Linked DNA regions of Methanotorris igneus Kol 5. Each later gene encodes a partner of the first gene's protein in a complex. Links are inferred from orthologs where the notes say so. Each region holds a gene or a part of one and is shown in the gene's direction. Other genes may lie near its edges.

Region 1 (12,498 bases):
TGATATGTTCCCGATGAACCCAGAGGGAACTGAGGCTGATGACATCCAAGTCCAACGTGGACATTATGTCTATGATTGTTCACGTTGGACAGACCCCATTAATTTTACAATATCTTTTGAACTTATTACACCAACAATTTTATCATCAAGTTCAGAACGGACATACAAATGATGGATGTTGTTTTCTATCATAACTTCTACTGCTTTTTCGAGTGGTGCTTCAGGACTTATTGCAATGATTTTTGAGTTCATTATATCTTCAGCTTTTAAAGTATCTAAGTTCTCATGATAGTGTTTCAATATGTCAGTATCGGTAATAATTCCCCAAAATGCTTGGTTATCTGAAACTACAACTGATGAAATGTCATTTTCAGCCATTTTTTTGACAATGTCGGATATTTTATCATTTAAAGATACTTCAACAATTCCCCTCTTCATTATGTCTCTAACTAAGTATTTAGAAAGCATTCTTCCCACCTCACAATAAATTAAAGGACATAACTATTTTTTTTTCACAATACTATATATAACTTCCTAATTAAAATAAAAAAAGAGTTGTTATTAAAGAGAATTAATATTGTTGTGATTTTTATATTAAAACTCAACTTCTATCCCTAAAATATCTCTCTTACCTTTCAAAATATCTTCTGCTATCATTGCACTCCCTACTGCCCCACTCTCTCCGCTCAAGACGAAAATATTTCCATCAACATATTCTTTAATCATCTTTGGAATGTTTATTGGGTGTTTTAATGTTCCTATGGAACCTGCCAAAACAACATTTTTGCTCTTATTTAAAAACATTAGTGAATTTATCTCCATAGCCACGCTTAATACTAATGAATCTACTGCCAACTTACAGTTTTTGTCGTTGAAATAGTTGTTTATTATTGCCATCTTTGTATCTTCAACCCCTTTATATAATTTTGCTATCTTTACAGCCCCTGCTTTTGAGAATGCCTCATTTGCGGTGATTTCTCCACTATCTATTTTTCTAATCAACTCCAAATCTAATGGACCATGCAACATACCTATTGCCCCAATGCAGGCATCAAAACCTCCAAAAATTTTCCCATCTTTTATAAGCAAGGTTACGGTGTTTGATGAAATATCAGAGAGTATAAAATCCTCAAATCCAAAGGTTTTGTATGCATTATAGGCAATGGATATTTTTTCTGGCGAGGCAATGTGAGAATACAATGCCCTAAACCTCTCATCCATGCATTCTATTCCCCTATGCAAGCCAGGAATAACAACTGCTGGAATATTTGCATTTTTTATTTCATCATAAACCTTAGTTCCTCCCCCAACCTTCTCTCCAACACCTTCAATATTCACAACTCCCCTATTTTTCACTTTTTCTATTGGCAGGATTTTGTTTATACCATCACCCATTGAGTATGTAACTGCCATTAAATCAATATCCTCTAAATCAACGTGTTTTTTCAATTCTTCAATGTATGATTTGTTTTTGAGCTCTGTTCTCCTTAATTTAAAAATAATCTTCTCATTCCCATCTTTTATACATGTTGTAATTCCAGAGGTTCCATGGTCAATTCCTACTGTTATCATGTTTCCACCAACTGATGTAATTCAATTTGATGAACATAACTTTTATATATTTCATGTAATTCAATTAACTTTGGTGATAATGTTAGTGTTTTATTATAACGGCAAAACTTTGTTTTGCCATTAACATTCCAAATAATAGTTAATTGTCCCTTATAATTTAATGGGGATTTAGTGCATTTGTAAGGCGAACAACTAATAGTCAAAGATAAAATTCTTGGCATAATTTTTGGTGATAGGATGAGGATATTTTATATCTCACTCTTTATTATCTCACTGATGTTGGTTTTATTCATTATCTTGCCTGTAATAAATATGCTCTTAAATCCAGGGGATGTTAAAGGAGCGTTGATGGACAAGGAAGTTATTGATTCATTACTTGTAAGTTTATATGCTGCATCAACAGCAACCATTATAGCGTTATTTTTTGGTATCCCACTCGGCTATCTATTGGCGAGGTATGATTTTAGAGGGAAGGACTTTGTTGAGGCAATTGTGGATTTGCCAATGGCAATACCTCATTCTGTTGTGGGGATTATGATTTTATCTTTCTTTTATAATAATCCTATAGGCATCTTTAATAATTTTGGGGCGTATATTGTTGATAATTTCTGGGGAATTGTGGTTGTTATGTTATTTGTTGGTGTGCCTTTTATGGTGAATAGTGCAAGAGACGGATTTTTGATGGTTGATGAAGAACTTGAGCATGTTTCGAGGACATTGGGAGCATCTCAAATGAGGACATTCTTTAATATATCTCTCCCTCTAATATACAACAACATTATATCTGGAAGCATATTAACATTTGCGAGAGGGATTAGTGAGGTCGGAGCAATCTTAATAGTTGCATATTTCCCAAAAACAATGCCGGTTTTGATATTGGAAAGATTTAATAATTTTGGATTAAGTGCTTCAAAACCTATTGCAGTGATTATGATTTTAGTTAGTATTATGATTTTTGCATTACTTAGATTAGTTAGGAAAAGAAAATGATTTTAAAAGCAAAATTTAGGAGAAAAAGTAAATTACCAAAAATTTGGTGAAAAAATTTATTAAATATGCTTAGGGTAGTTAGGAGGGAAAGATATTGCTAAGAATAGAGAATTTATCAAAAATTTGGAAGGAATTTCAATTAAAAAATATAAATTTGGAAATTAACAAAGAATACTGCATTATCTTAGGGCCAAGTGGTGCTGGAAAATCAGTCCTATTAAAATGCATAGCCGGGATTTTGAAGGTTGATAGTGGGAAGATATACTTTAATGGGGAGGACATAACAAATCTCCCCCCTGAAAAGAGGAATTTTGGTTATGTTCCTCAAAACTATGCTTTATTTCCAAACATGAATGTCTATAAAAATATTGCCTATGGTCTGAGGATTAGGGGTTATCCAAAACCAAAAATAGATAAAAAAGTTGAAGAAATTGCCGAGTTTTTAAATATAAAACATCTCCTAAACAGAAAACCCACAACATTAAGTGGAGGAGAGCAGCAGAGGGTTGCATTAGCAAGGGCATTAGTCTTAGAACCAAATTTACTTTTACTTGACGAACCAACATCTGCACTTGATATGAACAATAAAGAAAAAATCATTGGTGAATTAAAGAGGGTTGGAGAAATTCTCCCAATAATTCACATAACTCACGATTTCGTTGAGGCAAAAACACTTGGAGAAAAAATAGCAATCTTCATGGATGGAAAGCTTGTGGAAGTTGGGGATAGGGAGATATTTAAAAAACCAAAAAACGAAAGAGTTGCTAAATTTTTGGGTTATAATATTGTTAAAATAAATGGAGAAAAGTTCGCAATAGCTCCGGAAGATGTTGTAATTTGTAGGGGAAGTAAGGGGAAAATAGTCAATATCATAGATTGTGGGTTTTATAAAAAAGTTATGGTTGATTTTGAGGGAAATATTTTAAGATGTATTTTAAAAGAAGATAAAGAAGATATTGATTTAAATAATTTAAATATAGGGGATAGGGTTGGTGTTAAATTTGAAAATAAAATATATTTAGTTGGAAAATAGAAAAGTAAGAATTTTGGAGTTTATGTTCTAAATCTATCAGCAATTTTTTTGACATTTTCTGATATTTCAGTAGCTTTTTCAATAACTCTACTAATCTCATCGCACCCCTGTTTTGCTCTTCTGCACTTGCTGTCAATTCCTCAGGCTTACAACATTGAGGAAATGGATAAAGTTTATATTTATATTAATAAATATTTAAATATGTGATGGAATATTAAGGTCCCAAGGCAAAAAGTATATAAACTAATAATGTTAATAATAATGTTAACATTGTTAAGTAAATGCTATGTAAATAAATTGGGCAAAATCAAAGATTTAGTTGAATAACTACGTTATTCAACTTCCCTGCAACCGAAGGTTGCAGTGGACGCTGCTCGAACCTTCGGTTCGATGACAAATTAAATGGCAAAACAAGGTTTTGCCATATAACGCACGAAACATAGCCATACATTTTTTCTAAAATTTGTAATTTATTTGCTAATTCTAAACACAACACACATTTTTTGAATTCCAATTATGTATTGAATTCTGTCTTAAACACCTAAATAGGAGGGATATTTTTGATAGATATAAAACAATTAAAAAGGTATGCTAATCCATCTTATTTAACAATAAGAGAGGACAAAATTTTAGTTTGTAATAAAAGAGAGGCGAGATTATCAAGAGAAAAAATGAACAAGATAGAGGAAGAATTTGGCATTCCTGTGATATATTCAAGAACTTACGAAGAAGTTTCAAAAAAAGTTGGGAGATTCATAATTAGAAACAAAATAATAAACCCAAGAGACATTATTGTAGTTGGGTTAAGTGGAGGAAAGGATAGCTTAATGTTACTACACTTGTTAGAGCCATACAGGAGGAAGTACGGGATAGATATTCATGCAATTACAGTTGATTTAAACGTAGATGGGATTAGGCCTTGGAGTGAGGATAGGGAGGGAATGAAACTCATAAAAGACCACTGCAAAAAATTAAATATCCCACACAAGGTTTTGAAATGTGATAAGAACGTTGTTGAGTTATCAAGAATATTATCAGAAAATGACAATGGGATTGAATATTCCCCATGCTTCTCTTGCTCAATTATAAGGAGGCACTTATTAACAAAGTATGCAGATAGTTTAAAAGAAAAAGAAGGGAGAGACGTCAAAATTGCATTTGGGCATACTTTAGAGGACAACTCAGATACCGTATTGGCAAATATTCTTAAAGGGTGTGCTATAAAGGCACTTAAACCAATAAAACAATTCTATGAGAACGTCGTTGATTATAAGTACTTTAAAATAACCTTAAAACCATGCACCATTATCAGGCCCCTCCTCCCAGTTTCTGAAAAGAGCATTATAAAAGCACTTAATGAATGTGGCATTGAATACTATAGAGACAAAGATGAATGTCCTTACAGTAGGAACAGAGGAGATAATATTAGAAGAAGGGCGCATGAAGTCCTCAGCCTCCTTGAAAAAGAAGTTAAGAATGTTAGGGAAATGGTTGTAAGTGCTGCAATAAAATCAGAAAACAAAATGAAAAAGAGTGAAGAAAAAGAAAACGAAGTAATTGACGAATAAATAAAAAAATAGAACAAAAAATAGAATAAATAAAAAATAACAACAAAAATCAAAAATAAAATACGAGGTAGAGCAGAATGAAATGCAGTAAATGTGGAAAAGAAGCAATATACCACCAAAAATACTCTGGCTTATATTTATGCAAAGAATGTTTTATAAAGGATGTTGAGAGAAAAGTTAGGAAGGTTCTTGGCAGAAATATTATAAGAAACAATATGAAGATAGGCGTTGGGTTGAGTGGAGGAAAGGATAGTGTGGTTATGACATACATACTAAATAAATTCTTTAAGCCAATTCCAAATTCAGAAATTATTGTATTTTTTGTGGATGAGGGTATAAAGGGATTTAGAAAAGTAGCGAGAAAATTTGTCGTGGAGTTTTGTGAGGAATATGGTATAAAATATAAAATCATCCCACTTGAGGAGGAAATTGGAGTTAGTCTTGATGATATTGTGAAAATTGCAAGAGAAAAAAACCTAACTTTAAACCCATGTTCCTTTTGTGGTGTAATGAGGAGGAAATTATTAAATAGGGTGGCATTGAAAGAGGGATGTAATTATTTAGCCATAGGACACAACTTGGATGACATGGCTCAAGCAGTAATGATGAACTATATAGATGGAGCCATAGAAAAACTTGTTAGATTAGGTAAAGATGTGGAACATCCGCTTTTGGTGAAGAGGATAAGACCTCTAAAATATGTCCCAGAGGAAGAAGTTCAATTGTATGCTGATTTAGTTGGACTAAAGTATCAAAAAGAACCCTGCCCATACTCATCAATCTCATATAGGGCAGAGATAAGTGAGATTATAGATAAACTTGAAGACAGTCATCCAGGAACAATGCATTCAATTGTAAGTGGTTTTGAAAAATTAATTAAGCACTTGGGTATTAAAATGGAAGTAAAAACCTGTAAGATTTGCGGAGAACCAGCATCAGGGGATATCTGCAAGGTTTGCTTATGGATGGAAAAGTTGGGACTTAAAGCATAGTCCTCACTATAAATAGTTAAAATGAAAAATTAAACGATATTTATGCTTTATTTGAGAATTAATCAATCTTATCTTTCTCAAAATATTTTTATTACTCCCAAATACATGCAAAAATCAGCAAATGACTGTAAATTTCCCTTACATAAAGTAATAAAGGTGAATCTATGGATAAAGTAGTAGTTACAATAGATGAGTTAAAAAAGATGATAAGGAACAATGAAGAGGATAAAATAGACGAAATAGATATTGTCACAGCAGCAACATGCGGTATAATGTCTGGAACAATGGCAATCTTTTACATCCCAATGAATGACAGGTTTAGAAAAGCAGAGAAAGTATATTTAAATGGTATTAGAGGTTTCCCAGGACCATGTCCAAACGAATACCTTGGTAGTGTGGATGTGGTTGTTTTTGGAACTGAACATAATGGTGACTATGGAGGAGGATTTTTGTTTAAGGATTTAGTGAAAGGAAAAGAGGTTGAGGTAAAGGTTGAATGTGATGGAAAAATATATGAGAGAGAAATAACTCTCGACGAAATCCCAACTGCAAGAATGATTGGAACAAGAATGGCATTTAAAAATTATGTTGCAGTTACAAACTTTGGAGATGAACCAATAAAAACAATATTCCATAGAAAGTTTTTGAGAAAAGGAGAGGCATCATTCTCAGGTTGTGGAGAAATAAACCCATTACAAAATATGCACGTGGATGAGAAGGAACTTGTTGGTAAGAAAATTTTGTTGAATGGAGCTGAAGGTGTTATATTAGGATTTGGGACAAGATACTCTAAGGAAAAACCAAACATCATGATATCTGCAGATATGCACAATATGGATGCTTACTATTTGGGTGGCTTTATAACCTCAACAGGGCCAGAGGTATTTAACACTATAGCAATTCCAATAGAGGTGAATGAGAAGCATAAGGAGTATTTAAAGAAACTTGATGAAGATATTGATTTGCCATTAACGAATGTCATTGGTAGGAAAATTGTGGATGTTGGGAAATATTCAGAGGTTTGGAAAGATGTTGATTTAAGACCACATATTAATGTATATAGGTGTAGAAATTGTGATTTTTGCATTGTTGAAGAGTTATGTCCAACAAAAGCAGTAAGAAGGGTGGAGTATTTAGGTGGGAGAAGGTTGCCTAATGAAGATTGTTTCGGATGTGGAGTTTGTGCAACAAGCTGTCCGTATGGAATATACCAAATGAAACTTGGTAGTATATTGGGCATTCCAATAACATGTAGGCAATCTGATAGAGAGAGGGCATTAAAACTTGCTGAAGAATTAAAAGAGAGAATTATTAAAGGGGAATTCAAGATTTAACTTTTAAATACTTATTGTAAATATTCATTCATTAATGAATTCAAAAGGAGAGATGTTCATGCTTTATGTTGTGGGAATAGGACCGGGAGGAGAAGAACATCTTACAAAAAAGGCAGAAGAGATTTTAAAGAACGTTGATTTAATAGTTTGCTATAAGGGGTACAAAAAATTTGTAGAGAGGTTTAACAAGCCAATATACACAACTGGAATGAAAAAAGAGATTGAGAGGGTAGAATATGCATTAAGAGAAAGCAAAGATAAAGATGTTGCTTTGGTTTCAAGCGGTGATGCTACAATTTACGGTTTGGCATCTCTTGCTTATGAGTTAAATGAAAAGAAAAATTACAATGTTGAAATAGAAGTAATTCCCGGCATAACCTCTGCAAGTTCATGCTCTGCAATCTTAGGGGCTCCACTTAACCATGACTTTGTTGTTTTAAGTTTGAGTGATTTATTAACTCCATTGGACATTATTTTAAAGAGGGTTAGATGTGCATTAGAGGGGGATTTTGTAATTGCAATCTACAACCCAATGAGCAAATCAAGAAAAGAACCGTTTTTAAAAACCATAGAAATTGTTAAGAGATATGCAGAAAAGAATAATACAAACTATATTATTGGAATTGTCAAAAATGCAGGTAGGAAGAATGAAGAATATAAGATAATAACAATCAACGAGCTAATTAACAATTTAGAAAAATACATGGAATTTATTGACATGAATACAACTTTAATAATTGGAAATTCGAATACAAAAATAATAGATGGAAAGATGGTTACCCCAAGGGGATATTTGAATAAATATAAGATAGAGTAATGCATTTCCATACTACCATTATAGTTGTTTGCCAATTTTATACGGCAAAACTTTGTTTTGCCATTTATTTTTTTAAAAGAACAATAAACCAACATAAAATTCCAAATAAAGGCTAAAGAAGTAAGGGGTCTGTCCAATATGGGTATTGGTGAGTAAATACCCATATTGAACTTGGGCGTCATCAGCCACACGAGAGTGTCTCTGCCCCTGTCGTGGACATAAAAACCTAACGGTTTTTAAGTTCTCGTCGCTTCGCTCCGAGATGACCCCAGAGCCACCCATCTATATTCTTATCTTTATAAAGTCTTATATAAATATATCGAAAACTCATAAACATATATATACTCACAAATACCCACAAAAAACTAAACAGTTTTGAACGGCAAACAACTATATTTGCGATTATCTTAGTATTATTTACCATAAATTACACTCATCAAAAAATAAAAAATTATCTTAAACAATTTGGTGAAAAAATGGAACTACAAGAAATCAGAAGAGAACTTAATGATTATTTCTTAGAAAGAAGGGAAGAAATCGATATTGCTTTAACTGCGTTAATTGCAAATGAACACTGCATTTTCTTAGGAAATCCAGGAGTTGCTAAATCGCAATTGATTAGGGCAATTGCATCCCATATAAATGCCAATTACTTCGAAAAGCTTATAACGAGGTTTTCAACAGAGGATGAGTTATTTGGCCCATTAAGCATTAAAGAACTCAAGGAAAACGATAGATTCGTTAGGAAGACAGAGAATTATTTGCCAAATGCTGAAATTGCCTTCTTAGATGAGATTTTTAAGGCAAATAGTAGTATATTAAATGCATTATTATCAATAATGAATGAGAGAATTTACCACAATGGAGATGTTATCCAAAAAGTGCCCTTGATAAGTTTGTTCGGAGCATCTAATGAACTACCAGAGGAAAACGAGTTATTAGCATTTTACGATAGGTTTTTGTTTAGGAAGAAAGTAGATAGAATAAAATCTATGCTAAATCTTGAAAAATTAATTGATTTAAATGAGAATTATAAACCAAAAACAACAATGGACATAGATGAAATAAAAAAATTGAGAGAAAAGATAGAGAAGGTTGATATATCTAACATAAAGAGATATCTAATAGACATTAAAATGACGTTGGAGAATGAAGGCATCTATATTTCTGATAGAAGATTTAAGAAATCAGTTAAAGCAGTTAAGGCTTATGCTTTTTTAAATGGGAAGGATAATGCAGATGAGAATGATTTAGATATTTTAAGGCATATATACTGGGATGAGCCGAATGAGTTTTATAAGGTGTCAATAACCATTTTCAAAATCTCAAATCACTTCTCTGGCTTTGCTCTGGAGCAGAGGGAAATTTTAGATGCTCTAATGGGAGAATTAAAGAAGATAAACAAAGATAGGCTACCACTTGGAGGCATTGAATACAGAAAAGTTCTTGAAATTCTTGGAAAGATAAATAGCATTGCCATAACTTTAAAAGATGTTAAAAGAAAGGCAGAAGAGAATGGGAAACCATCTGAATTCGTGGAGGAGGTTTTAAAGGAAGCAGAAGGGCTAAAAAATTATGTAGAAGGTCTTTTGAAAAATTAAATCCTTAAAAAGATACCAAATTTTAAAATTAACTTCTTATGTGGGGGAAAAACATGGAAAAAAGCATTAATGACATTAAAACCAAATATTTTTCTCTTGGTATTGCCCTTGGAATGACAATCGTGATTGCTTCATATGTTTTATTAAATTATGGATTTGAAAAGTGGGACGAATATCCTTTGAACTATAGTAGGGTTTCAGAATTTAAGATATACGACGATACCTTAGAAATTAACAATATCTCCTACGGAAAAAATGTCCTAAGAATGAACAACTTCATAAAGCCAATCTTAGGAGAGGGGTCTGTCCAACGTGAACAATCATAGACAAATGTCCACGTTGGACTTGGATGTCATCAGCCTCAGTTCCCTCTGGGTTCATCGGGAACATATCATCGGTCTCCATCCCTGTCACGGGGACCCCAGCTCCGCCCATAGGTTTAACACTCAGTAAAGTCCGCCTCCTTAGGTCTCCAGTATCCACCTTCATCAGAGGCATCATCCTTATATTTACATGTATATAAACTCATATATAAAAATTTCGAAAACGAAAATACATTAATGTCCACATTCGTCAATGAAAAATTAAACAGTTTCAAACGGCAAAATTATATGGGGTTGATATTACTGTTGTAGGTCATTATCCAAGAATAACATTGACTTATGTTGTTAAAAGACCAATAACAAAAGATAACATTAAAATTATAAAAAATCATTTGGAAAATAATGGTTATAAGTATAGCAAAACTTACCATCCAACATTCTCAAATAAATATCTCCTTGTGTTTAAGAAAAATAATACCAGTCTTTACATAACCTATTATGAAGAAAGCAATAGAATCGAATTTTGTGAGGAATATTCCCTAATCAGAAAGTAATTTTGGTGTAAGTTATGAAAAATGTCATCGTTCATGATGCCTACGACAAGAAGGCATTTGAAAGTTTCCTAAAAAATAACAGATACCTAAAGGCACTTTTGAGAAATTATAGCCAGTTCAGTCCATTACATGAAAAATTGGCAGAGGATACATTTTATGCTTTTTTTAAGTATGTTGTTGAATTTAATGAAGTTGTTGAGGAGGAATTTAAAATAAACAAAATCATCCTTGAAAGTGGAATGAAGTCAATTGAATATGAGAAGACAAAGTTAATGACTGAATTGGATGAAGTTAATGCAGGAATGGCAACCAATATGTTCCTTGAGAGGTTTTTTGAGAACATTAAATCATTAAAACTCCAAAATGTCTATAAAGAACTTGCTGAAAGAGCTAAAAATAAAGAAAAAGGAAATAGTGAAGGCATAAGTTTAGATAGCGAAGGTGAAAATGCAGAACTTGATGAATTCGTGTCAAAAATAAAAGATGTTGCCAAAAATTCATTAAAAGAAATCTCTGAGGACATTGAAGATACGATAAATGGGATGAATGCAGTGTCTTCTTGGGGTAGTGGAAAGGGAAATAAAAATGCCTTAAATCCAGAAGAGAGAATAAAATTGGCATCAAAAATCTTGGAAAATAAAAACTTGCACAAAATCATTAAAAAACTTGGAAAATTAAAATTCATAGCGATAAATGAATACAAATCAAAGATAAAGCATTACAGTGGGGAGATTTATTCGATAAAAATAGGGGATGACTTGAAGCATTTATTACCAAAAGAACTTGTTAATTTTTCTGATGAAGTTTTATACCTTGATTTTTTAAGGAAATTTGTGGATAAAAAACTCCTAACCTATGATTTGGATAATGAGGTTAAAAAGAATAAAGGCCCAATTATTGTTTTATTAGACCACAGCGGTTCTATGTTTGGGGAGAGGGAAATTTGGGGGAAAGCCGTAGCTTTATCAATAATAGAGATAGCAAAAAGGGAAAAGAGGAAATTTGGTTATATTGCATTTGATGATGATGTGAGGTTTAAGAGGATATTTGAAGATATTTCCATTGATGACATTTTGGAGTTGGCATCATTGTATTATGGGGGAGGGACAAATTTTGAACTACCATTAGAATGTGCAATGGAGATGATAGAGGAAGGTTTTGATAACGCAGATGTTGTATTGATCACCGATGGATATGCAGAAGTTAGTGATGAATTCTTAAAAAAATTGGATGATTTTAAAAAAGATAAAAAATTAAAATTGATATCCATCTTTATTGAGACGTATCCAACTGAAACAATAAAGAAAATTTCAGACGAGTTTGTAAAGGTTTTTGATTTGACTGATGAAGAGGCTAAAAAAGTATTTAGAAAGCTGTAAAATGTTTTTGTGGATTTATGTACTATAAATACTAAATACTAAAGTTTCTCAAAAATTAAATGAATAGTAAAGTATTTACTAAGAAATTTTGAAAGTGGGAAAATGATAGTTTATGGTCCAGTCCCATCAAGAAGATTGGGTTTATCATTAGGGATAGATCCAATTTATTATACATGCACCTTTGATTGCATCTACTGCCAACTTGGAAGAACAAGGTATTTAGTTAGTTCTCCAAAAGAGATTCCAAAAGAAATATTAGAAAAGTTTCCAACGGATGAGGATATTTACAATGAGGTTAAAAAGATAGTTGATAATTGTAGAGGTATTGATTACAT
Region 2 (12,474 bases), 390 kb from region 1 along the record:
GCAATATATGAGATAATGAAAAAGATTGGCATAAAGCAGGCAGATGTTAGATTCTCATGGGAAAACTTATATGCAATAAACAAAGACCTTATTGACAAAAATGCAAGAAGGTTTTTCTTTGTTGAAAATCCAAAGAAGGTTATTGTTAAAGATGCGGAGAAAGAGGTTTTACATTTAAGAATGCATCCTGATAACAAGGAGTTAGGAACAAGGGAATTGATTTTTGATGGGGAAATATATGTTTCAGATGAATTGGAAGAAGGGAAGGTATATAGGTTGATGGAATTGTTCAATATCGTTATTGAGAAGGTTGAGGATAACATTATCTACGCAAAATACCATAGTAAGGACTTTAAAATTGCAAGGGAAAATAAGGCAAAAATCATCCATTGGGTTCCTGTAAAGGACTGTGTAAAAACCACCATAATAGACACTGATGCAAAAGAACATGTAGGAGTTGCTGAAAAGGACTTTAAAGTAGCCAATGTCGGTGAAATCGTGCAGTTTGAGAGAGTTGGGTTTGTTAGAGTCGATAATAAGAAAGATGATGAAGTTGTCTGTTATTTCGCACACAAATAAGGACTAAATTTATTAAATTCATTTTTCTTTTTAGAATTTTTCTTTTTTAAATTCCTATTTTTATGGGATAATTCCTCCTTATATAAAATTGAAGTTAATCAATTTACATTAACATAAAATTTAAATATAATTTAATCTAATTAACACTGTAGTGTGGAGGTGATATTTTGATTAAATCGAAATGGCTCTTGGTATTGCTAATTGGTGCAATAAGCGTTGCGTTATGTGGTTGTGTAAACACCAGCAAAGAACAACCTACACAATCAACCACACCACAAACAAGTCAGGCATCTAATGCTAAAGTAGAAGAGAAAGTTCTAAAAATATTCCATGCTGGAAGTTTATCCGTGCCATTTTCTGAATATGAGAAAATGTTTGAAAAGGAACATCCAAATATCGATGTACAGAGAGAACCAGCAGGAAGTGTAAAATGTGTTAGAAAAATTACGGATTTAGGTAAAAAGGCGGATATCTTAGCGTCAGCAGATTATTCACTAATTCCACAAATGATGATGCCAAAATATGCTGATTGGTATGTTATGTTTGCAAGAAATGAAATCGTCCTGGCATATACTGATAAAAGCAAATACAAAGATGAAATAAACTCAACAAATTGGTATGAAATATTGAATAAGCCTGATGTTAAATTTGGTTTTTCAAATCCTAATGATGACCCTTGCGGTTATAGAAGCCAGATGGTCATGCAGTTGGCAGAGATTTACTACAAAAACCCAAAAATTTACGATGATTTGGTTTTGAAGAACTCAAACATTAAGGTTGAGGAAGAAAACGGAACATACACAATATTAGTCCCACAAAATGTTGAAGTAAATACCAACAAAATAGTCCTCAGAAGCAAAGAAACAGATTTATTGGCACCTTTAGAAGCAGGCGCTTATGATTACCTCTTCATATACAAAAGTGTCGCAGAACAACATCACTTAAAATACATTGAACTTCCAAAAGAAATAAACCTTGGTTATTATGAATATGAAGATGCTTACAAAAAAGTTAAATTAAAACTACTTGGTAAAAATAAAACTCTCGTTGCAAAACCAATTGTGTATGGATTAACTATTCCAAAAAACGCCCCACATAAAAAAGAGGCAATTGAATTTGTTAAAATGGTTTTAGAGCATCCAGAAGTGTTTGAGAAAAATGGACAGCCAGCCATTAACCCAGCAGTTGGATTTGGAAACATTCCTGAAGAGATAAAGCCATTAGTAAAAGTAGAAGAGTAGAAAATTGGACTTAATTAAAATTACTTTTATTTTTATTATTTTTATTTTTTACATAGTTTTCAATTTTATCATGACTATAAACGATTTTTAAGGATTTGCTTTAAAATTTTGGAAGAAACAAAATAAAAATTTAAAAACTTATAAAACTTCACTTATTTTATCAATATCGACTAATTTTTGCTCTCCACTAATCATGTCTTTTAAAGTGACTTTTCCTTCACTCAACTCCCTACTACCAACAATTATAACCTTTTTGATACCTTTTGTGTTTGCGTAATCTAAGGCTTTATTTAACCTTCTCCCCATCAATTCAACTTCAACGATTTTGTTGTTTTTTCTTAATGTATCTGCTATATCCAAGCATGCCTTTATTAATTCCTTATCTTTTTTCACTGGGGTTATTAATATTGCCTCTTCTTCAACCTCAAAGTCATCAATGTTGAGCATAATTCTATCAAATCCATAGGCAAATCCTACCGCTGGTGTCGGCTCTCCTCCGAATGTTTCTATTAAGTTGTCGTACCTTCCTCCACCACAAACCTGCCTTGCCCCCTCTCTTTTTCCATAGATCTCAAATACCATTCCAGTGTAGTAATCGAGCCCTCTTGCAATTCCTAAATTTATAACATAATCATGCCTTACAAAATCCAATATCTCTTCAAGATTCTCTACAGCTTCAATTGCCTTTGGATAATCTTTTAAGTCCTCTTTAACTTTCTCCAATATTTCCCTTCCTCCCTTATATTCCAAAACTTTGAAAATAATATCCTTTTTCTCCTCGCCAATTTTTTCATTTAAAAACTTCTCAAGCCCTTCTATATCTTCCTTATCAATCAAATGCCTTATCTTATTTTGTGTTTCAACATCCAATCCCATTTCATCAAACACTCCTCTTAAAACTCCCAAATGCCCAATATGAACCTCAAAATCCATATTTATACTTTTTAAACCTTCAATTGCAAGATTTATAATCTCTGCATCTGCTAATGGACTTTTACTCCCAATTAACTCACATCCCATCTGCCAGAACTCTCTATATCTTCCTGCCTGGGGTCTCTCATACCTAAAACAGTTTGCGAAATAGTAGAGTTTTAATGGTTTTGGCAACATCTTTAACTCATTTATATAAAATCTCGCTACTGGGGAAGTGAGTTCTGGCCTTAACGCCATCTCTCTACCACCATGATCTTTAAATACAAAGAGTTGCTTCCTAATTTCTTCCCCTGTTTTCTTTGCAATTAAATCGAAATGCTCAAAAGTTGGGGTTAAGATTTCCTTGTAGTTGTAACTCTCTATAACTTTCCTCAATTTGTTCTCAATAATTCTTCTCTTCTTCATCTCCTCTGGAGTAAAGTCCCTTGTCCCTCTTGGCTTTTGAAACATTCTTCCACCTTAAAAAAGTTTTGTTTAAATTTATATAGTTGATACAGGGCATTAACAATAAAAATAAGCTAAGAGAGATTTCTAATTTTGTTTGTGTCTTACTTATTTGTTAAAAATTAACAAAAAATAATATTGAAGTAAAATTACTCTTTATTTAACATTTCATTTATTTCTTTTTCCATCATGTGGCCTTTTACTTCAACCTTTACACTTTTTACGCCTTCAATACCTTTAACTACTTCTTTTGCGTGCATTGCCATTCCTAAAACACTCATACATGCAGGGTTTGTAGGAGTTAATGTAAACTTAACGTTTCCTTCATCATCAACTTCAACATCACTTATTAACCCCATATCAACAATGCTAATTCCCATGTGTGGGTCAGTAACTTTTTTTAACGCATTCATTATATCTTCTTTTGAGACCATGTTTTCACCTTTTTTTATTTTTTGATGTGGTTTAATTAAAAACTTAAATGGATTTTAAAAAGAGTTTTATTTTATCTTTTCGTTATTTTATTTAAAAATTTTGTTATATAAGCCCGATAACATCAAAGTAATTCTTTTGCCTAACGAATATAATCGGAATGTTTAAATCAATAAGTTTGTTTTTTAGTTCTTTATCATTTGTGCACACAATCACGTTCTTATTTTCCTTTGCAAAGTTTATAATTATCTCATCTGTATATGTTCCTTTGTTGTAGTCAATTATCCCATATTTTTCAATCATCTTCAATGCCAAAGATACGGAGAGTTTTTCCTTACCTTTTAGTTCCCTTTGAAGTTTTTGCAACTCATCATAGATACACTTTAATATAACCACTCTATACTTTGCATTTAATGCCCTTTCCAATTCATAGTCAAAATTTATCTTATGCTTAAACGCATATATTAAAAAATTTGTGTCTGGAACCACTAAATACATAAATGACACCAGTTCTCATTGAATAAAATAACAAAAATTAATATTTTAATTTATTATGGGTGTTATAGTTCGATAAATTTGATAAAATTAATCCATATATTGTCCTCGTAAGAAAAATAAAAAAGGATTTACGGTTATTTTAAATTAGAGTTCAACACAGTTTTTGATTTAAGTAACATTTAAATACAACAAGGAACATTAACATCCACAAATATATTCTTTTTCAAAATCAAAGACAATTTCTTTTTCTTTTCCATCTGAAATAATTAATTTTCTGTCCTTTATGACTTCTCCACAAACCTCCGCAGTGATATTAGCATCTTCCAAGATTTCAACTATACTTTTAACATTTTCTTCCTTTGCGGTGAATACAAATGCAGTTCCTGGATAAACTTTAAGCCAGTGATTTAGTGGAATATCTTCTGGTTTAGGTATTTTTGTCACATCTACAACTCCACCTTTTTTAGAAACCTCCAAAAGCATTCCTAACGTTCCAATTGCTCCCGGATTGCTTATATCTTTGCAGGAGTTTGCGAGTTTTTCCTCTCCAATAATGGTTAATGCCCTTAACTGCTCTCTAACAATCTTTTTTGGTTTCATTGTTGTTGTATCCCAGTTGAGTTTAAATTTCTCATGCAATTTTCCATCCAAATCATAGGCAAAAATAATTTTATCTCCAACCTTTGCATTGTCACTCCTCAATATACAGTCCTTCTTAACGATACCCGTAATGGAGACATCTAAAACATTACACTGTGCATCAGGATGTGTATGTCCACCAACCATAGGAATGCCGAATTTTTTAACACCTTCTTTAACTCCACTCAACACTTCTCTTCCAATATCGCAATCCTTAATGCTTATGATGTTTGTCATTGCTACTGGTTTACCTCCCATAGCAGCGATGTCATTTGCATTAACCAATACCGAGCAATAGCCAGCCCACCAAGGGTCTGCCTCCAATAATTTACCCCAGATTCCATCTGCTGCTAATAAAATTGCATTTTCTCCATCAATTCCAACAACTGCCGCATCATCACCAAAATCAACAATGATATCAAAATCATACTCCTCCTCAAAAACAAAATTACTAACAACATTCTTAATTTCCTTTTTTCTTATAACACCTTCAAAATTTTTTATCTCTTCTGCCAATTTTTTCAAATTCATAAAATCCCCTTTTTCATTGATAATACAATTCTTATGATTTTTAATACTACCATTTTTAAAACTTTCGATTTTTTAAATTTGGATTTTTGCATTATAAATTTTATTGATTTATTGATATTGACATGATATTGAATAAATAATAGAGCAATAAGGTAGAAAGTTAAGAATTAAATTTGTCCTTTATACTTTTGGTAAGATTTCTCCAACATAGTAATAACAGGCAATTCTTCTCCTGCTAAGAACTCGAGGCACGCTCCTCCTCCAGTACTTATATGTCCTATTTTATCAGCAACACCAATTAACTCTGCAGCAGCAGATAAATGTCCTCCTCCAATAACGGAAAATGCGTTGGAGTTTGCGATGCTGTTTAATATTTCCGCTGTTCCTTTTAGGAAGTTTTTGTTTTCAAACACTCCTGCTGGCCCATTGGCAACTATTGTTTTTGCATCTTTAATAATCTCATTGTATAATTCAATCGTCTTTTCTCCAATATCGTGGATTGGATATTCTACTTCAATATCCATATCTAAATCAATTTCTTTCCTCTCTCCATCAATATTTAGAGCCGCATCTATTGGAGTTATAATTTTGTCCTCATACTTATCCAACAATTCCTTTGCAATACCTATTTGGTCTTTTAATCCCATATCCTCAATAATCTTCTCATTTACACCCAGTTTGTAGCCCTTTGCTATTAAGAAGATGTTTGCCACAATTCCTGTTGTTAATACCTTATCTGCTGATCCATTTTTTAAAACATTTTTCATTACTTTTATACTGTCATCTGCTTTGGCTCCACCCAAAACAAAGATACAAGGTCTTTCAGGATTTTTTAATACTTTTCCTAAAATACTCAATTCTTTTTCCATAATTCTTCCAGCAATCATTGGTAAATAATATGCAAATCCTACTAAAGATGGTTGTGCTCTATGTGCAGCTGCAAACGCATCGTTTACAAAATAATCACACAATGGATATAATTTCTTTACTAAATGTGTCTCTGCTTGCTTTTTTGGAGTTATGTCCTTCCATTTTTTCCAATCTTTCAAAACTTCCTCTGCAAGGAACCTTACATTCTCAAGTAGTATTATTTCCCCATCTTTCATATTCTTTATAGCGTTCCTTGCATAAGAACCAAATATGTCATCTATGTATCTAACTTCTCTATCCAAAACCTCAGAGAGTTTTTCTGCATGCATTTCTAAGGTTGTAAAGTCCTTTTTTCCTGGCCTACTTTGGTGAGCAAGAATAACTACCCTCGCATTTTTATTGCAGAGTTCTTCAATTGTTTCTTTACATGCCCTAATTCTTGTATCATCTAAAACAACGCCTGTGTTCAAATCTATTGGGCTGTTTATATCCACTCTCAACAAAACAGTTTTTCCATCAAGATCAAAATCGTCTAAAGTTAGGAACATCATTTCCCTCCTTGTTGTTATTTAGTCCATTACATAATTCTAATTGGCTGAAATATAATAATCGATAAAAATTAAATTGATAATTTATTATTGAAGTATTGTCATTATTTATTTTTTATTGTTATTTTTTCGACTAATGGGTGATAAAATGAAAGGTGAATTTTTTGCATTGTTAGCTGCGTTATGTTGGGGCCTATGTCCAATAATTGAGAAAAAAGCCTTAGAATTAACTGACTCATCAACAGCTATATTTATTAAATCATTAATGGACTTTATAATAATTTCTCTAATATTTGCTTCAACTGGAAAGATAATGACAATGAAGATTGACTATAGGGTTCTTATTTATTTAACTTTGGTATCGTTAATTGCTGGTATTACTGGACAGTATTTTTTCTATAAGGGTTTATCAATGTCCTCTCCATCAAAGGTTGTTGTTATATCAAGTATATACCCATTTGTGACAATAATGTTATCAACACTTATTTTGGGTAAGATGCCATCTGTTAAAGTTTGGATTGGGGCTATATTGATATTTATAGGCGTTTCCCTTGTAGTGGAATAACGGCACTACAGTCATTACGAATTTATACGGCAAAACTTTGTTTTGCCATTTATTTTTTAAAAGGATGATAAATCAATTATAAAATTCCAAATAAAGGTCAATCATACCTTATAATTTAATGAAGAAGTAAGGCAGACAACTATACATTTTATTGAAGTTTTTAGTCAGTTATAATGCAAGCTATTATGTTACTGCCCTTATGTTAAACTTTTCTATGATTTTTGTTCGCCTGATGATTTATTTAAACTTTTAACAATATCCAAAAGTTTAAAATAAGGGGATGGCAAAAGTTATTGTAAATGTTTATATTGTTAAGATGGTTACATGGGAGGGAAAATTATGCTTAGAAAAATAAAAAGAATATTTGTTGGAAATAAAGAACTCCCACAACAAATACCAATAAAAGAAGAAGAGTATGTAATTATTGGAGAAGACGCTCCTGCATATGAGATTGTCGGTTCAGAGCAGATACCTCTAACAGAAGAAAAAGAAAAAGAGGAAGATAGGGAAAAAATAGAAGAGAAAGTAATAGAAAAAGTAATAAAAATACCTCCAAAAATACTGACCATCAGAATTAAAACTCCTGAGGACTTTATAAATGTTAGAGAAATGATAGAGCATGATATTGTTATAGTTAACCTTGAAGAAATTCCAGTGGAAGGAGTTATTAAAGATTTCCTTGATTTTAAAAAGTATTTGGAGACATTGGGTTATAAGTTGGGTAGAGTAGGAGAGTATGTTATCCTTGCAGTTAAAGACAATGTTAATATTGATAGATACTCACCACAAACTATTGAAATAAATGAAAGAGATGAGGAATAAACAAATAGAAGGTGAGAAATATTAAAATTGCTATAACAGGGACCCCTGGAGTTGGAAAAACAACAATATCAAAAAAACTTGCGGAAAAATTGGGATTCAAGCATATTGACATAACCGAAGTTGTGAAAAAACATAAGCTATATTCTGAGAAGGATGAGGAAATGGATTCTTATGTAATTGACTTTGATAAACTTAGAGAGTTTCTCGATGGTTTAGATAATATAATACTTGATGGACATGTTAGTCATCTTTTAGATGCGGATTATATTGTAGTTTTGAGATGTAATCCGGAAACCGTTAAAAAGAGGTTGGAAGAGAGGGGATATAAGCAGAAGAAAGTTATGGAAAATGTTGAAGCAGAGATTTTGGATGTTTGTTTGGCTGAAAGTGAAGGAATGGTTTATGAAATAGATACGACTGGTAGAGACGTTGAAGATATTGTAGATGAAATTATTGATGCCATAAAAAATAAAAAGATAAGAAAAGGTATCGTAGATTGGACTGAAAAGTATTTTTATTTGTTGGAACAATTTAAATAGCATAATAACAAAACATAAATAACAACTATGAGGTTTTTAATAACATTTTGAAATTTTTAGTCTACTATAGTCGTTTGCGTTTATAAATAGTTATAAGAGTGTCATAAATCATTTATCTTAAATTTATTTGGGATTTGTTTAACATTAGTAACTTTAAATTTTAAGTAAGTTATAGTTGTTTGCCAATTTTATACGGCAAAACTTTGTTTTGCCATTTAATATTCCAAATAAAGGTTAATCATCCCCTATAATTTAATGGAGATTTCGTTCATTAGTAAGGCAAACAACTATAAATGACATTTATAGTCGTGTGCGTTAGAAGGGTTTTTTGGCAAAACTGAAAGTTTTGCCGTATGTCTTTTGGCAAAATCCAAGGGATTTTGCCGTATATTTGCAGAACGACTATGCTATAATCTGCGTAAATTTTTGAAGATGGCCTAAATTTGTTAGAATTAAAAATTTGTATAATTAAATCCATAAATTATATTTAAATAAAACTTTTTATAACCAAAACAAATAATCTCTAAAAAAACGTTAGTGGTAGTCATGGAAAAGATTATTGGGTATACAATAGGGGAGACAAGAACAGATGAACTAACATTTTTAGCGAAGCATCCACCAGAAGTCGGAGATTATGTAATGATTAGTTATGATGGAATAGATGTTTTAGGGATGGTAGAGAGCACAATCCAAGGAAATATGGTTTTAAGTGAAATTTTAAGCATAGAAGATTTAGAAAAGATTAGAGAATTTGATGATGAAAGCTCTTACTACATAATTGGGAAAATTAAGGTTTTGGGAGATATTAAAGAATTAAAAATACCAAAAATTCCACCAAAACCAGGAACACCAATATATAAAGCAGACAATGAAACACTAAAAAACATCTTCTCAAATAGCCATATAACCATTGGAAAATTAGCTACAAGAGATATTGAAGTTTCTTTAGATGTAAATAAACTCTGCTCAAGGCATTTGGCAATATTGGCAATGACTGGGATGGGGAAATCAAATACTGTTGCTGTTTTAATGGAGGAGTTAAATAAAATTGGAGCAACTATTTTGGTCTTTGACATGCATGGGGAGTATAGGAATATAGAATCATATAATTTCCCATTAAGAAAACATGTAATTGAGCCAAAAATTAACATCTTCCATATTTCTGATAGTGATTTGGCAGATTTGGCTGGTGTTGATGCACAGGCAACAAAGCAGAGGCCTTACATAAGAAAGGCAATAAAAAACATAAAAGAGCAATATCAAGAAAAGGATTTCAACTCTGCAGAGGACTACATAAATGCAATAATTGGAGAATTAGAAAAATTTATGGAAGATGATAACTATAAGAAAGACAAAGATAGCATCCAGACAGCAATTTTTAGATTGGAGGATTTGCTCCAATTTAAGAAAGATTTAATAAAAATCCACTACAATCCAATAAATGAAATAAAAGAGCATCACATAAACATCCTTCCACTTGAAAGTTTGGATGAGAACAGTGTTGATATTATTGTTTCCTACTTTACAAAAGAAATCCTAAACGACAGAAAAAGAGCCATCCTTGAAAATGGGAGGGATGGGGCAAAACCAATATTCTTAATTTTTGAAGAGGCCCACCTAATAGTCCCACAAAATAGAAAAACAAGGGCAAAGCATTATATATCAAGAATAGCAAGAGAAGGGAGAAAGTTTGGGGTAGGGCTTTGCTTAGTATCCCAAAGACCAAAGACATTGGATGCTGAAGCGTTATCTCAATGCAGTAACTTAATAATCTCAAAGTTAATTGAGCCAAATGACCAAAAGCATGTTCAACATGCCTCAGAAAATCTAAGTGAGGATTTAATTAAGCAACTAACAAGTTTGAACATTGGAGAGGCAATAATTATAGGCCCATGCATAAAAATACCTGCAATTGTGAAAATAAATAAGTTCAATGGACACTATGGAGGGGAGGATATCGACTTCATAAAATTCTGGAAAGAAAAGATGGAAAAAAGTATAAAAATAACCAAAGAAGAGAAAGAATTTTATTATGATACGTCTGGAGGTTTAGAATAACTCACCATTTGCATTATCTGAAGGAATTTCATTCACATAGACGATTCCATCATGCCCAGTTATGATATTCTTTCTTAGCAATTTTATCCTTCTCAAACTTCCCTTTGCTGCTCTATTGTCAACTCTAACTGCTGGAGGCATATTGCCTAAGATATTTCCTTTTAAAGGGACTGCATCTCCAGCAACAACATAGTCCTCATAAACCACAGATATGCTTCCCCATGTGTGGCCAGGGGTTTTTATTATAATTACTTCATCGTCATCAAATTTTTCAATCGGCTCAAAATCATGTACTTCATCAGTTGTTGAATATATTGCACATCCTCTACATTCTTTCACACATTCTTGTGGTGAAGCGTATATTACTGCGTTTTTGAATAAGTCGTTGTTTTCTATGTGGTCGTAGTGTCTGTGTGTATTTATAATAACATCAATGTCTTTAGGTTCCAAGTTTAGTTTTTTTAACTCTTCAATAATTAACTCCCTCTTATCCCTTGTTGATGTATCTACAATTATATTATGGTTTTTTGTTTGGATTAGTGTTACTGATGAAGATGCTTTCTTTATTACACCATTTTCCCTTACAAGCTCTCCTTCATACAAAAGTTTAATCATAACATCACCCCACACGGAAGCATATTACCTTATGCCGAAAGATTTATATATAATTTTCTATTTTATTAAATTTATTAAATTTAAGTTAACATAGTTTACAAAAAGTCGTAGAATCCATTGAGGTTCTATCGTAAATATAAATAGTAATATAAGAAAACTGCAACCTTTTGCCGAAATATTTATATAAAAAATTAATCATACAGAAACATAAAACATTAATTGGGGGTAATATGTACATCAGAGGAAAAGCACATGTTTTTGGGAATGATGTTGATACTGACGCAATCATTCCAGGACCATATCTAAAAACAATGGATGGTCATGAGTTAGCATCTCACTGTATGGCTGGGATTGATGAGGATTTTCCGAAGAAGGTTAAAGAGGGGGATGTTATTGTTGCTGGGGAGAATTTTGGTTGTGGTTCGAGTAGGGAGCAGGCGCCAATAGCAATAAAATATTGCGGAATAAAAGCAGTTATAGCAGAGAGTTTTGCAAGAATCTTTTACAGGAATGCAATAAACATTGGGTTAATTCCAATAGTTTGTAAGGGCATTACCAAACACGTTAAAGATGGGGACGTTATTGAAGTTGACTTGGAAAATGAGAAGATTATAATAAACGATAAAATCACCCTAAACTGCGAAACACCAAAAGGCATAGAAAGAGAAATCTTAGAAGCTGGGGGGCTAATTAACTACTACCACAGAAAGGTAAAGCAAAGATGTTATTTGGATGGCTAATTAATACATCAATTATAACTTTAATTATAACTTTAAATTTTGAGCATTATTGAAATACTTTGATTCTTAAATTAATATTAAATTCACATTATTACAACAATTTGGAATTATTGTTCGATTCCAAACACTGGATATGTTCCCAAATATTTCATATATGCCACATTTTTATTTAAACTTTTAAACAACCCCTCTTCATCCTCATAACTTTCAAAGTCAATATAAAAGACATACGTTCCTAACCTTTTTTTAGATGGTCTTGACTCTATTCGTGTTAAATTTATGTCTCTCTCTGCGAATTCCTTCAATATGTGATATAATGCCCCGGGTTTGTCTTCTTTCAACTCAATTATTATGGTTGTTTTGTATGCAATAGGTTCTGCATTAAAATTTGGCGTTTCTTTTCCTATTAAAATAAATCTC

The links.
Region 2: the proteins of wtpB (region 1) and wtpA are in contact, whole or in part, in a crystal structure (PDB 2ONK), measured with the Archaeoglobus fulgidus proteins. The link is inferred for Methanotorris igneus Kol 5 from one-to-one orthologs. Residues at the interface, in WP_010877607.1 of Archaeoglobus fulgidus: Asp44, Pro45, Ala46, Leu107, Gly111, Ser112, Ser113, Lys123, Val125, Asp126, Tyr208, Tyr209, Leu216, Glu219, Arg220, Tyr221, Leu222, Ser223, Glu224, Gly225; in WP_010877608.1 of Archaeoglobus fulgidus: Arg75, Glu79, Leu80, Arg144, Ser202, Glu203, Arg204, Lys209, Met213, Ile214, Arg215, Leu224, Glu226, Ser227, Gly228, Glu229.

What each region holds. Positions count from the first base shown.
Region 1 is NC_015562.1:458,310-470,807, forward strand. What follows is about bases 879-3,685. They hold wtpB (tungstate ABC transporter permease WtpB), read left to right. Parts: upstream 879-1,809; coding sequence 1,810-2,562; downstream 2,563-3,685. Other genes in these bases: METIG_RS02200 (methanogenesis marker 12 protein), read right to left, coding at 879-1,572; METIG_RS02210 (ATP-binding cassette domain-containing protein), read left to right, coding at 2,657-3,595. In the rest of the region: METIG_RS02195 (CBS domain-containing protein), read right to left, coding at 70-468; more of METIG_RS02200, read right to left, coding at 595-878; METIG_RS02215 (tRNA lysidine(34) synthetase), read left to right, coding at 4,156-5,163; METIG_RS02220 (TIGR00269 family protein), read left to right, coding at 5,241-6,155; METIG_RS02225 (methanogenesis marker 16 metalloprotein), read left to right, coding at 6,320-7,489; cobJ (precorrin-3B C(17)-methyltransferase), read left to right, coding at 7,548-8,306; METIG_RS09210 (hypothetical protein), read right to left, coding at 8,379-8,588; METIG_RS02240 (AAA family ATPase), read left to right, coding at 8,783-9,907; METIG_RS09390 (hypothetical protein), read left to right, coding at 9,961-10,233; METIG_RS09685 (hypothetical protein), read right to left, coding at 10,184-10,312; METIG_RS09505 (hypothetical protein), read left to right, coding at 10,623-10,784; METIG_RS02250 (vWA domain-containing protein), read left to right, coding at 10,799-12,163; METIG_RS02255 (radical SAM protein), read left to right, coding at 12,266-12,498. UniProt on the Methanocaldococcus jannaschii protein: Part of the ABC transporter complex WtpABC involved in molybdate/tungstate import. Probably responsible for the translocation of the substrate across the membrane.
Region 2 is NC_015562.1:57,236-69,709, reverse strand. Bases 1-2,783 are described here. They hold wtpA (tungstate ABC transporter substrate-binding protein WtpA), read left to right. Parts: upstream 1-746; coding sequence 747-1,820; downstream 1,821-2,783. Other genes in these bases: hisS (histidine--tRNA ligase), read right to left, coding at 1,959-2,783; METIG_RS00310 (glutamate--tRNA ligase), read left to right, coding at 1-579. Also shown: more of hisS, read right to left, coding at 2,784-3,203; METIG_RS00295 (metal-sulfur cluster assembly factor), read right to left, coding at 3,347-3,631; METIG_RS00290 (PIN domain-containing protein), read right to left, coding at 3,735-4,127; METIG_RS00285 (methanogenesis marker 2 protein), read right to left, coding at 4,326-5,297; METIG_RS00280 (phosphoglycerate kinase), read right to left, coding at 5,465-6,715; METIG_RS00275 (EamA family transporter), read left to right, coding at 6,864-7,280; METIG_RS00270 (hypothetical protein), read left to right, coding at 7,620-8,102; METIG_RS00265 (adenylate kinase family protein), read left to right, coding at 8,123-8,641; METIG_RS00260 (helicase HerA-like domain-containing protein), read left to right, coding at 9,188-10,699; METIG_RS00255 (MBL fold metallo-hydrolase), read right to left, coding at 10,691-11,314; hacB (homoaconitase small subunit), read left to right, coding at 11,545-12,054; pheA (prephenate dehydratase), read right to left, coding at 12,162-12,474. UniProt on the Methanocaldococcus jannaschii protein: Part of the ABC transporter complex WtpABC involved in molybdate/tungstate import. Binds tungstate and molybdate.